Regions from separate parts of the Rhizobium sp. CECT 9324 genome, predicted to be linked through region 1. Evidence: riboswitches for the same ligand, from Rfam matches in the RefSeq annotation. Region 1 holds a riboswitch; the other holds the start of a gene.
What was found. A riboswitch is a leader RNA that binds a small molecule or an ion and turns the genes downstream of it on or off. The one in region 1 is predicted to bind S-adenosylmethionine.
Positions count from the first base shown of each region.

Region 2: another riboswitch for S-adenosylmethionine. It lies ahead of metA (homoserine O-succinyltransferase); the one in region 1 lies ahead of LQ231_RS04910 (O-succinylhomoserine sulfhydrylase).

Region 1 covers NZ_CAKKMZ010000001.1:1,026,195-1,032,303, forward strand. Annotated here, with positions in the region: gene LQ231_RS04895 (LysR family transcriptional regulator) at 1-294, shown strand, start outside; sul1 at 432-487, shown strand; gene LQ231_RS04900 (SulP family inorganic anion transporter) at 552-2,021, shown strand; gene apaG (Co2+/Mg2+ efflux protein ApaG) at 2,068-2,460, opposite strand; gene LQ231_RS04910 (O-succinylhomoserine sulfhydrylase) at 2,683-3,861, opposite strand; SAM riboswitch at 3,910-3,988, opposite strand; gene LQ231_RS04915 (2'-deoxycytidine 5'-triphosphate deaminase) at 4,062-5,159, shown strand; tRNA gene LQ231_RS04920 (tRNA-Gly) at 5,227-5,300, shown strand; gene LQ231_RS04925 (VOC family protein) at 5,420-6,109, shown strand, end outside.
Region 2 covers NZ_CAKKMZ010000001.1:384,765-390,873, reverse strand. Annotated here, with positions in the region: gene LQ231_RS01820 (ABC-F family ATP-binding cassette domain-containing protein) at 1-696, opposite strand, end outside; gene LQ231_RS01815 (thiamine diphosphokinase) at 700-1,350, opposite strand; gene LQ231_RS01810 (hypothetical protein) at 1,495-1,635, opposite strand; gene LQ231_RS01805 (cold-shock protein) at 1,599-1,880, opposite strand; gene LQ231_RS01800 (MoxR family ATPase) at 2,287-3,129, shown strand; SAM riboswitch at 3,205-3,282, shown strand; gene metA (homoserine O-succinyltransferase) at 3,375-4,298, shown strand; gene LQ231_RS01790 (GNAT family N-acetyltransferase) at 4,301-4,765, shown strand; gene LQ231_RS01785 (VWA domain-containing protein) at 4,772-5,956, shown strand; gene LQ231_RS01780 (aldose epimerase family protein) at 5,991-6,109, shown strand, end outside.

The DNA of each region.
Region 1 (6,109 bases):
ACAGAGGCCGGCGTCGAGATCGTGCGCGCCACGCTGGCGCTGGGCATGAACAATGGTGACATGCTGCGCGACGCCGCCATCGCCGGCCTCGGCATAGCCATGCTTCCACCCTTCATAGCCAGTCCGGCGATCCGGGATGGCCTGCTACAGGAGATCAGGATCGACCATAGGCCGGAGCCGGAATTCATCTATCTCGCCTATCCGCAGGGCAAGAGCCCGTCCGCCAAGATCACTGCGATCGTCAGCCATCTCAGACAGACTTTCGGCAGTCCGCCTTACTGGGAAGTTGATTGAGGCTTGCTGGCGTTGATGCCTGTGTCCGCTTGTCTGTCATCATACGAAGCTATGGCTGAACCCGAATGAGCCGGCGCAGGGTCAGTTACGGCCAATCTTGTCATCCCGCCATTCCCGCGCTACAAGCCTTGCATTCGCAAGGACCCGGTGAAACTCCGGGTGGCTCTTCTGGCCGCCAATCCGCCAGACAACACAGCAACGCAACCCTCCCCTTGGCCCGATATCTCTCGGCCAGTTGCCTTTACCTGTGGAATCCCATGTCAAATCTGTCTTCCTACCGCCGCGAGTGGTCCGCCAATCCCATGCGCGAAATGCTCGCCGGCGCCGTCGCCACCTTCGCGCTGATCCCCGAGGTCATCGCCTTTTCCTTCGTTGCGGGCGTCGATCCGCAAGTCGGCCTGTTTGCCTCCTTCGTCATCGGCATCGTCATTGCCTTTACCGGCGGCCGCCCGGCGATGATTTCGGCCGCTGCCGGCTCCGTTGCGCTTGTCGTCGCGCCGCTGGTCCATGCGCATGGGCTGCAATATCTGCTCGCTGCCGGACTGCTGGCCGGTCTCTTCCAGATCCTTTTCGGCCTGCTGCGCCTCGGCGTATTGATGCGTTTCGTGTCGAAATCGGTGCGCACTGGCTTCGTCAATGCGCTCGCCATCCTGATCTTTGCGGCGCAACTGCCGCATATCATCCACGGCGACTGGATCGCCTATTCGATGTTGGCGGCAGGCCTTGCCATCATCTATCTCGTACCACGCATCACGACGGCCATTCCCTCGCCACTGATCTGCATTCTCGTACTGACTGCAGCGGCCGTGACCTTTGATCTGCCGGTGATGACCATCGCCGATCTCGGCAAGCTGCCGGATTCCCTCCCGGCCTTTGGCTGGCCGTCTGTACCGTTGACGCTGGAAACACTGTCGATCATCGCCGGCCCGGCGCTTGCCATCGCCATGGTCGGCCTGCTGGAATCGATGATGACGGCGAGCGTCGTCGACGACCTCACCGACACGCCGAGTTTGAAGAACCGCGAATGCGCCGGCCTCGGCATTGCCAACACGGCAGCCAGCCTGTTTGGCGGTATCGCCGGTTGCGGCATGATCGGTCAGACGGTGAGCAATGTGAAATATGGCGGCCGTGGCCGCCTGTCGACGCTGTTCGCCGGCGCTTTCCTGTTGGTGCTGATGGTGCTGCTGAAGCCGTGGGTGTCGCAAGTGCCGGTCGCGGCATTGGTTGCCATCATGGTCATGGTTTCGATCGACACCTTCGACTGGTCGTCGCTGCGCGCCGTCGTCATCCATCCGAAGATGTCGAGCACCGTCATGGTCGCGACCGTCGTCGTCACGGTGTTCACCGCCAACCTGGCGCTTGGTGTCTTCGTCGGCGTGCTGTTGAGCGGCGTCTTCTTCACCTTCAAGGTCGCGCGCCTGCTGAAGGTCGAAGAGCAAGCTGATACCGCGGCCAATCGCCTGACCTACCGCGTCTCCGGTCAGATCTTCTTCGCCTCCGCCGATGTCTTCATCGACGCCTTCGACATCGAGGATGCCACCGGCATGACGGCGGTGATCGACGTGTCGGACGCGCATTTCTGGGACATCACCGCAGTGGCTGCCCTTGATCGCGTCGTCCAGCGCTTCAGGGCGCATGGCATTGGCGTCGACGTTGTCGGCCTCAATCAGGCCAGCGCGACCCTGATCGGCAGCCTCGACGGCGGCGAACGTCTGAAGGAAGTGTAGGCAATCGGCGGCCGTCGTTGCCAAACATGGCGCGGCGGTCGAGCGCTCAGTTGAGCGTACGGCTCATGCCGGGACTGTCGAGCGAAAAGGCAGGGATGTCCACGTCAAAGGCTTCCCCGTCGTCGGTTTCCATCCGGTAAGTGCCATGCATCATGCCCGACGGTGTGTCGAGCGGACAGCCGGAGGAATATTCATAGGTATCGCCCGGGCTGAGGCGGGGTTGTTCGCCCACGACTCCGGGGCCGCTGACTTCGTCCACCTGGCCGTTCTGGTCGGTGATATGCCAGTAGCGATGTGTCAGCCGCACGGACTTTCCGGAGTGATTGGCAATGACGATGCGGTAGCCCCAAACATAACGGCTGTCATCCGGATCGGACTGCTCCTCCAGATAATAAGGCTCGACGCTGACTTCGATGTCCCGTGTCAGAGCGCGATACATGCCTGAACCTTCTGAATGCTTCATTGCCAACATTAAACTAGTCTTCGTGGAAGGCAGCGCAAGGTCCTGCTGTCCGGAGCGAATTAATAAGCCGATTGCATATTAGCCTATATCACCGCGTCAAGGGCAAGTGCCCGGTCACGCGCGCGCGCGTGGCCGGACTTTTTTTGGTTTCGGTTCGACGTCCCCACCTGCTTGGGGGCGAGGCCATCGCGGCAGGTCTCAAATCCCCTTAAGGGCCTGAGCGAAATCCTCGAGCAGGTCGGTGGTGTCCTCGATGCCGCAGGACAGACGCACGGTGCCGCCTGACATTCCGAGTTCGGCACGGGCCTCATCGCTCAGGTTCTTGTGCGTCGTCGTTGCCGGATGGGTGATCAGGCTCTTGGCATCGCCGAGATTGTTGGAGATCTTGACGATATCCAGGGCGTTCTGCAGCTTGAAGGCCGCGTCCTTGCCACCCTTCATCTCGAAGCACACCAGCGTCGAGCCGCCGCTCATCTGCTTGGCGACAAGGTCGGCCTGCGGATGGTCGGCGCGACCGGGATAGATCACTTTGGCGATCGCGCCCTGCTCGGCGAGGAAATCGGCGATCGCGGCCGCATTGCTGGTCTGCTGCTTGACGCGCAGCGGAAGGGTCTCGATGCCCTTCAAAAGCGTCCAGGCGTTGAACGGCGACATGGCAGGACCGGTATGGCGGAAATAGTCCTGCAGATTCTCGGTGATCCATTCCTTGTCGGACAGAACCACGCCACCGAGGCAGCGTCCCTGGCCGTCGATATGTTTGGTCGCCGAATAGACGACGATATGCGCGCCGAGTTCGAGCGGCTTCTGGAACAGCGGCGTGGCAAACACATTGTCGACGATCAGCTTGGCGCCGATCTGGTTGGCCAGTTTGGCAACGCCGGCAATGTCGACCACTTCCAGCGTCGGATTGGTCGGGCTTTCGAGGAACATCACCTTGGTATTGGGACGGATCGCCGCTTCCCAATTGGCGAGATCGCGGCCATCGACCAGCGTGAACTCGACGCCGTAGCGCGGCGCCAGTGTCTCGATGATGTAGCGGCAGGAGCCGAACAGGGCGCGCGCGGCAACGATATGGTCGCCGGCCTTGACCTGGCAGAGAATGGCTGCGGAAACGGCCGCCATGCCCGATGCCGTGGCGCGCGCGTCTTCGGCGCCTTCCAGCATGCACATGCGCTTTTCGAACATGTCATTGGTCGGGCTGCCGTAGCGCGCATAGATGAAACCGTCGGTCTCGCCCTTGAAGCGGGCTTCGGCCGCTTCCGAGCTGTCATAGACGAAGCCCTGGGTGAGATAGATCGCTTCCGAGGTTTCGCCATACTGCGAGCGCAGTGTGCCACCATGGACGAGTTGGGTTGCCGGGCGCCAGTTCTTGCTCATGTCAGTGCCTTTTCAAACACAAAAAAACCGGTCGCGAAGACGGACCGGTTTACAAGTAACCCGGTCTATTTAGCCATTTGTTTAACGTGGCTGCAAGCCGACCGGCCAAATCACCACGGGATAAGCTTGCCATACGCCGAAGCTGGACTTGCGTCAATTCCCGGGGTTTGGTTTTGTCGGCCCCAAACAGGATAGAGAAAATGAGCAGTAAACCCGGGATATTGTCGGATCGCGCCATCGGCACGCTGTTTGGCACCGAGCGGCTGAAAAGCGAGGTCATGCTGGATCACGATCAGATCCAGCCGGCAAGTCTGGATCTGCGCCTCGGCGGCAAGGCGATCCGTGTGCGCGCCAGCTTCATGCCGGGCCGTGGCCATACCGTGGCCGACAAGCTCGAACGCCTGACCCTGCACGAGATCGATCTGGAAAACGGTGCCGTGCTGGAGACCGGCTGCGTCTATATCGTGCCTCTGATGGAAAGCCTCGACCTGCCGGCCGAGATCTCGGCCTCGGCCAATCCGAAGAGTTCGACCGGCCGCCTCGATATCTTCACCCGCGTCATGGTCGATTATGCCCAGGAATTCGACAAGGTGCCGGCCGGCTACATGGGACCGCTCTATCTCGAAATCTCGCCGCGTACCTTCCCGATCATCGTCCGTCGCGGCTCGCGCCTGTCGCAGATCCGTTTCCGCGTCGGCCATGCCCTGCTCGGAGAAAGCGAACTGCTCGACCTGCACAGAGCCGACACGCTGGTCGCCAGCGACATGCCGAATGTCTCGGGCGGCGGCATTGCCCTGTCGATCGACCTCAAGGGCTCCGGCCCGCAGGGCCTGATCGGCTATCGCGGCAAGCACCATACCTCGGTCATCGACGTCGATCTGAAGGGCGCCCATGAAGTCCTCGATTTCTGGGAACCGCTCTACAGCCGTGGCGCCGACGAACTGATCCTCGATCCGGACGAGTTCTACATCCTCGTGTCGAACGAAGCCGTGCATGTGCCGCCGCTCTATGCCGCCGAAATGACGCCCTACGACCCCCTGGTCGGCGAGTTCCGCGTCCACTATGCTGGCTTCTTCGATCCCGGCTTCGGCCATGCGCCCGCCGGCGGCTCCGGCAGCCGCGCGGTTCTCGAAGTGCGCAGCCACGAGGTCCCCTTCATCCTCGAGCACGGCCAGGTCATCGGCCGCCTGGTCTATGAACACATGCAGGAACGCCCCGAAGGCCTCTACGGCACGGGCCTCGGTTCCAACTACCAGGCGCAGGGGCTCAAGCTCTCGAAACACTTCCGCCTGCCGTAAGGCCGCACCGTTTCCCAGAGACCGGCGCTTGACAGCGCCGGCGATCTGTTGGATTCCTCCCCCTGTCGCGGGTGTAGCTCAATGGTAGAGCAGCAGCTTCCCAAGCTGAATACGAGGGTTCGATTCCCTTCACCCGCTCCAGTCCGCTCTCCCTCATATTTCTGCTCGACGCTGTGTCACCCTTTGTCCATGGCATCAGTCGTTCCACTGTCTGCATTTTTTGATGTATGCAACGTCATGGAGACACGAAGAGAGAAACCATGACCAGCGGCCTGCACCACATCACCGCCATCACCCGCAAGATCCAGGCGAATGTCGATTTTTATCTCGGCTTTCTTGGGCTTCGGCTGGTCAAACGCACCGGCGGTTTCGAGGATGCGGCCCAGCTTCATCTGTTCTACGGCGATGCGACGGCCAGTGCCGGCTCGCTGGTCTCGTTCCTTGCCTGGGAGGACGGAGCGCCCGGACGAGTCGGCCATGGCGCGCCCAGCGAGATCTCCTTTGCCATCGAGCCGTCGGCCATCGGCTTCTGGCTGACACGGGCGCTGCAGTTCGGCATCAAGGCGTCGGGTCCGTCGCTCGAATTCGGCGAGCCGGTGCTGCGCCTGACCGATCCCGACGGCATCATCGTCAAGCTGGTAGGTGTCAGTGGCCTGATCCTCGGCAAACCCTGGCTTGCCCCCGGCATTTCTGCGGATGAAGCCATCATCGGCCTGCGCGGCGCCACGCTGCTGTCGGAGCATCCGGCGCATACCTCAGGTTTTCTGATCCGCCACGGCGATTTCGCCGAAAGCGGCAGCGACGGCGCCGTCACCCGTCTGATCTCCGGCTCAGGCCAGATCATCGATATCCGCGATGCCACGGGCTTCTGGCCGGCCATTCCCGGTACGGGCATGATCGATCACATTGCGCTGCGTTTGCCCGATCAGGCCGATGTCGACCGGCAGGCT
Region 2 (6,109 bases), 640 kb from region 1:
CCAGTGCTCCTCGCGCTCGATCTGCTTGCCGAGCTTGTGCTGCTCGATCTCTTCCTCTTCCAGCACCTTGTCGCGCCATTCCTCGAAAAAGGCAAAGCCGCGCGCCAGGCGCCGCGACAGGCCGCGGTCGAGCCAGACGGTAGCGGTCGAGATCTTTTCGAGAAACCGCCGGTCATGCGAAATCACCACCAGGGCGCTGCGGCTCTTGGAGAGTTCGCCTTCCAGCCATTCGATGGTCGGCAGATCGAGATGGTTGGTCGGCTCGTCCAGCATCAGGATGTCGGGCTCGGGTGCCATGACGCGTGCAAGCGCTGCACGCCGCGCCTCGCCGCCCGACAGGCTGGCCGGATCTTCCTGGCCGGTCAGGCCGAGATGCTCGAGCAGATAGGTCACACGATACGGATCGTCGCCCGGCCCAAGACCGGCTTCGGCATAGGCCTGGACCGTGGTGTAGCTGCCGAAATCGGGGGCCTGTTCAAGGTAGCGGATCGTCGAGGACGGATGGCGGAAGACCTCGCCCGACTGCGCCTCGACCAGGCCGGCGGCGATCTTCATCAGCGTCGACTTGCCCGAACCGTTGCGGCCGACCAGGCAGATCCGGTCGCCCGGTTCGATCTGCAGATTGGCGCCGTTGAGCAAGGGTGCTCCGCCGAAGGAGAGGAATATGTCGTCGAGTTTCAGAATGGGAGGCGCCAAGGCTCAGGCTCCGGTCATGTCATGAGGGCGGGCAAGGATCACCGCGTCACCGCTTGTCAGCGAAAACCGCACGGGACCGTCCGCGACGTTGGAAATGGTGCGCGACGATCCGAAGGCAAGATCGTAGTTGGCAAGCGGATAACGGGCATTCTCGATCGTCAGGCCGGCAAGATCGGTGAGACCGAGGACGGAAAACAGCGAGCCCCTGGGCAGGTCGATCACCAGCGGCTGACGCAGCAGCGGATAGGCCTCTTCGAGACCAGAGCTCATCACCACATCGACCCCGCGCTTGGCCAGCGCCACCGCCGAGAGAAGATGCATCAGCGCATGATCGGAGCGTTCGCCGCCGAGCGCACCGGCCAGGATCAACCGTGAGGCCCCACGCGCGAGCGCCTCATCGACGGCGATCTCGCCATCGGTCGAGGCCTTGCGCGCCGGATAGGGCATGCGCTGTACGTCGGGGAAATCCTCGACGGGCAGATCGTCAGAACTGTCGAAATCGCCGACCCAGAGCTCGGGCTTGAGGCCGAGCGCCAGCGCATGGCGCATGCCGCCATCGGCCGCAATCACACGGCTTTCAGCGACCGCGGCCTTCAGCCGGTCGGTCGGTTCGACAAGCCCGCCGAGAAGGATGGTGAAAATGCGCTGCATCATGGCTCTGCCCATAACCCATCTTGGGCCAAAAGCAAAAGCCGGATCGCACGATGTCGGATCACAGGATGCCGATCACAGCATGAAAGCGCGGCAACGCAGACCGTTGCCGCGGATCGTGCTGTTCGCTTAAAGGGCCGAAATGGCTCAGCGCTTCTTGGTGCCGGAGGTTTCGGCCGTCTTCATCTGGTTGGTGAAGCTCGAGACCGGCGCGGAAGAGGCGGGCTTGTCCTTGTCCTTCTTCGGCTTTCTTACTTCGCGGTTCGAACGCTGTTGACCTTTAGCCATGGACCTTGTTCCTTCTGTATATGGGCCGGCGCCTGTTTCGGCGTCTGGCTGCGGGTGGGGTCGATATCGTCTTCGGCGACGCAACGATCGAAATTCTCGGCTTCGAAGCGCACGCGGTATTGGCGTTTGCCGCCGGTCTCGGGCAGCGTCGCGGTGATCTTGCAGACGCCCGGCGTCCGCGCCACGCGGACAGGGCCATCCTTCAGGAAGATCATGTCGCCGATTTTAAATTTATGTCCACTCATCAGGGTCTCCTCCGCGCGCCGGTGCTGCGGGTGTAGCAAAGCCGCCCGGACGCGCTGTTCGCATACCGGGGGCAGTTTCTGTTTCAAAAAGCACGCAGATCCGCCCTTGCGGCGGCTGGTGGCGACGACCGCAGGACGGTGGTCGGCTTTGTTGTGATCAAGGAAGAATAATCTGACACATCCGGCGCCGGTGATCCCGTCCCTGTGGGGGGAGACGCGCCTCAACTGGACATGTGAAACTGAAGTCCCTTCAGACTGTCAGATTTCCGCATAAATACAAGCTTTATCTTGCATGACGGGACCACCGATCCCTTACGTCGACGGCCGGCTTGCGCTTGCATGAACCGGTCCGGCTCACTAGGTTTTGCACCAGATATGGCATGGAATGGCATGGGGCAGACAGACAATGCAGTTCACCGGGACCGCCGATTATGTGGCCGACAAGGATCTGATGATCGCGGTCAATGCCGCGATTGCGCTGGAGCGGCCGTTGTTGGTCAAGGGCGAGCCCGGCACCGGCAAGACCGAACTGGCGCGCCAGGTGGCGGCAGCCCTCGGTCTCGACATGATTGAATGGAACGTCAAGTCGACGACCAAGGCGCAGCAGGGTCTCTACGAATACGATGCCGTGTCGCGGCTGCGCGACAGCCAGCTCGGCGATCCACGCGTCAATGACGTCGGCAACTACATCCGCCGCGGCAAGCTCTGGCAGGCCTTCGCCTCAGACAAGAAATGCGTGCTGCTGATCGACGAGATCGACAAGGCGGATATCGAGTTTCCCAACGACCTGCTGCAGGAACTCGACCGCATGGAATTCCATGTCTACGAGACCGGCGAACTGGTCAAAGCCAGGGTCCGGCCGATCGTCATCATCACCTCGAACAACGAGAAGGAATTGCCGGACGCATTTCTGCGTCGCTGCTTCTTCCACTATATCCGCTTTCCCGAGGCAGACACGCTCGCCCGCATTGTCGAAGTGCATTATCCGGGCATCAAGCAGACACTGGTGCGCAATGCGCTGACCCAGTTCTACGAGATCCGCGAGACGCCCGGCCTGCGCAAGAAACCGTCGACCTCGGAGGCGCTCGACTGGATCCGGCTGCTGGTTTCGGAGGATATCGATCCGGCCGACCTGCGCGGCGATCCGAAACAGGCGCTGCCGAAACTGCATGGCGCGCTGTTGAAGAACGAGCAGGACGTGCATCTCTTCGAGCGGCTCGCTTTCCTGGCGCGGCGAGAGGGGCGCTAGCGCGCACCCACTTTCACGCGCTGCGTTGCCACATGTTTTTTCGTTGATTTGCAGGCATGACAGGCGTAAACAGCGCGGGTGTTTCGTGGTGATTTGGCCGGCCGGCTTGCAGCCACGTAAAATAAGTCGCTAAAGGGCCGAGGCAAGTTCCAAGACTTTCCGAGGACCGGTAGCGATATGCAAAGCTGCCGGTATTTTTGTTTTGGCGGTCAAGCACCGTCGCGACACGGAAAGTTGAGAGCAAGATGCCGATCAGGATTCCCGATACACTGCCCGCCTTTGAGACCCTCGTGCATGAGGGCGTGCGGGTGATGACCGAAACGGTGGCCGTCCGCCAGGACATCCGCCCGCTGCAGATCGGCCTGCTCAATCTCATGCCGAACAAGATCAAGACCGAGCTGCAATTTGCCCGCCTGATCGGCGCCTCGCCGCTGCAGGTCGAGCTGACCCTCGTGCGCGTCGGCGGCCACAAGGCGAAGAATACGTCCGAAGAGCATCTCCTGTCCTTTTACCAGACCTGGGACGAGGTGAAGGAGCGCAAGTTCGACGGCTTCATCGTCACCGGCGCGCCGGTCGAGACCATGCCCTATGAGGACGTGACCTACTGGGACGAGATGGCGCAGATCTTCGACTGGACCGAGACGCATGTGCATTCGTCGATGAATGTCTGCTGGGGCGCGATGGCGGCGATCCATCATTTTCACAAGGTTCTGAAGCACCCGCTGAAGGAAAAGGCGTTCGGCGTCTACCGCCATCGCAACCTCGCGCCATCCTCGGTGTTCCTGAACGGCTTTTCGGATGATTTCCAGGTTCCGGTGTCACGCTGGACGGAAGTCCGCCGTGCCGACATCGAGAGGGAAAAGAGCCTGAACATCCTGCTCGAATCCGACGAAATGGGCGTCTGCCTGGTGCAGGAAGATCGCGCCAAGCGTCTCTATATGTTCAACCACGTCGAATATGATTCCACCTCGCTGGCGGATGAATATTTCCGCGACGTCAATGCCGGCATCCCGATCAAGATGCCGCACAACTATTTCCCGCATAACGACGACACGCTGGCGCCGCTCAATCGCTGGCGCGGCCATGCGCATCTGTTATTCGGCAACTGGATCAACGAGATCTACCAGACGACACCCTATGATCTGGACGAGATCGGCAAGGATTTGTAGCCATGGCCAATGCAGACGCAGCACCGGTGGACATCCGACCGCTCACCGCAGCCGACGAGGCCGACTGGCGGCGTCTGTGGAAGGCTTATCTGGCCTTCTATGAGACCGAACTGCCGGAGGAGATCTACCAGGCGACCTTTGCCCGGCTGATCTCCGGCGATGCCGGCGAATATCGCGGGCTGCTGGCATGGGTCGGCGGCAGGCCCGTCGGCCTTGCCCATATCCTCTTTCATCGCTCCTGCTGGCATATCGACAACATCTGCTATCTGCAGGACCTCTATGCCGACCCGGACATTCGCGGCAAAGGCATCGGTCGGGCATTGATCGAGGCGGTCTATCGGGTTGCCGAAGGGGAAAATGCCAGGGAGGTCTACTGGATGACCCAGGAATTCAATGGGACAGCCCGCAAGCTTTATGACAGGATCGCCGACAAGACGCCCTTCATCATCTACCAGAAGAACCTCTGAACGCCGATGTTCCTGCCTTTCTTCCTGCGGCTCAGACAAGAGAAGGTCCCGGTCACGCTGCGGGAATATCTGTCGCTGCTGGAGGGCATGCAGGCAGGGCTGGTCGACTACGATATTGATGGTTTCTATTTTCTCGCCCGCACCACGCTGGTCAAGGACGAGCGTTTCATCGACCGTTTTGACCGGGTGTTCGGCGAAATCTTCGGCGGCCTTTTATCCGCGCCGGCAGGCGACGGCGTCGAGACGGTTGCCATCCCCGACGAATGGCTGCGCCGCCTTGCCGAAAAGCACCTCTCCGACGAGGACAAGAAACTGATCGAGGCGCTCGGCGGTTTCGATGCACTGATGGAGACGCTGAGACAGCGGCTTGCCGAGCAGAAGGAGCGCCACCAGGGCGGCTCGAAATGGATCGGCACGGCCGGCACCTCGCCCTTCGGTGCCTATGGCTACAATCCGGAAGGTGTTCGCATCGGCCAGGAAGAGAGCCGCCACCGCCGTGCGGTGAAGGTCTGGGACAATCGCGAATTCCGCAATCTCGACGACAGTGTCGAACTGGGAACCCGCAATATCAAGGTCGCCTTGCGCCGGCTGCGCCGTTTCGTCCGGCAGGGGGCGGCCGAGGAATTCGACCTGGCCGGCACGATCCGCGCCACCGCCGAACACGGCTATCTCGACGTGAAAACCCAGGCCGAGCGCAAGAATGCGGTCAAGCTCTTGATGTTCTTCGATATCGGCGGCTCGATGGACGATCATATCAAGGGCGTCGAGGAACTGTTTTCCGCCGCCCGGTCCGAGTTCCGCCACATGGACTATTTCTACTTCCACAACTGCCCCTATGAACGGGTGTGGAAGGACAATCGCCGCCGCCATGCCGATACGATCGCGACGGGCGATATCATCCGCACCTACGGCCCGGACTATCGGCTGATCTTTGTCGGGGATGCGTCGATGAGCCCCTATGAGATCACCCAGCCCGGTGGCTCGGTCGAACACTGGAACAGCGAAAGCGGCGCCGTCTGGCTTGAGCGGCTGACCGGACATTTCCGCCGGCACCTGTGGATCAATCCACTCACCGAGCCGCAATGGGACTATACGATGTCGGTCGGATTGATTCGCCGGTTGGTGGAGAACAGGATGTTTTCCCTGACGCTGGGCGGCCTGGAGGCGGCGGCCCGCGAACTGGCACGATAAAATAGAAGAGCAATCGGAATACCGGGAGAGACACATGGCAAGGCAGGCATTCGGACAGACGGCAAACGGCGAGACGGTGGACCAGGTGACGCTGACCGGCGGCGGCCTGACGGCCTCGATCATCACCTATGGTGCAGCGCTGCAGGATCTGCG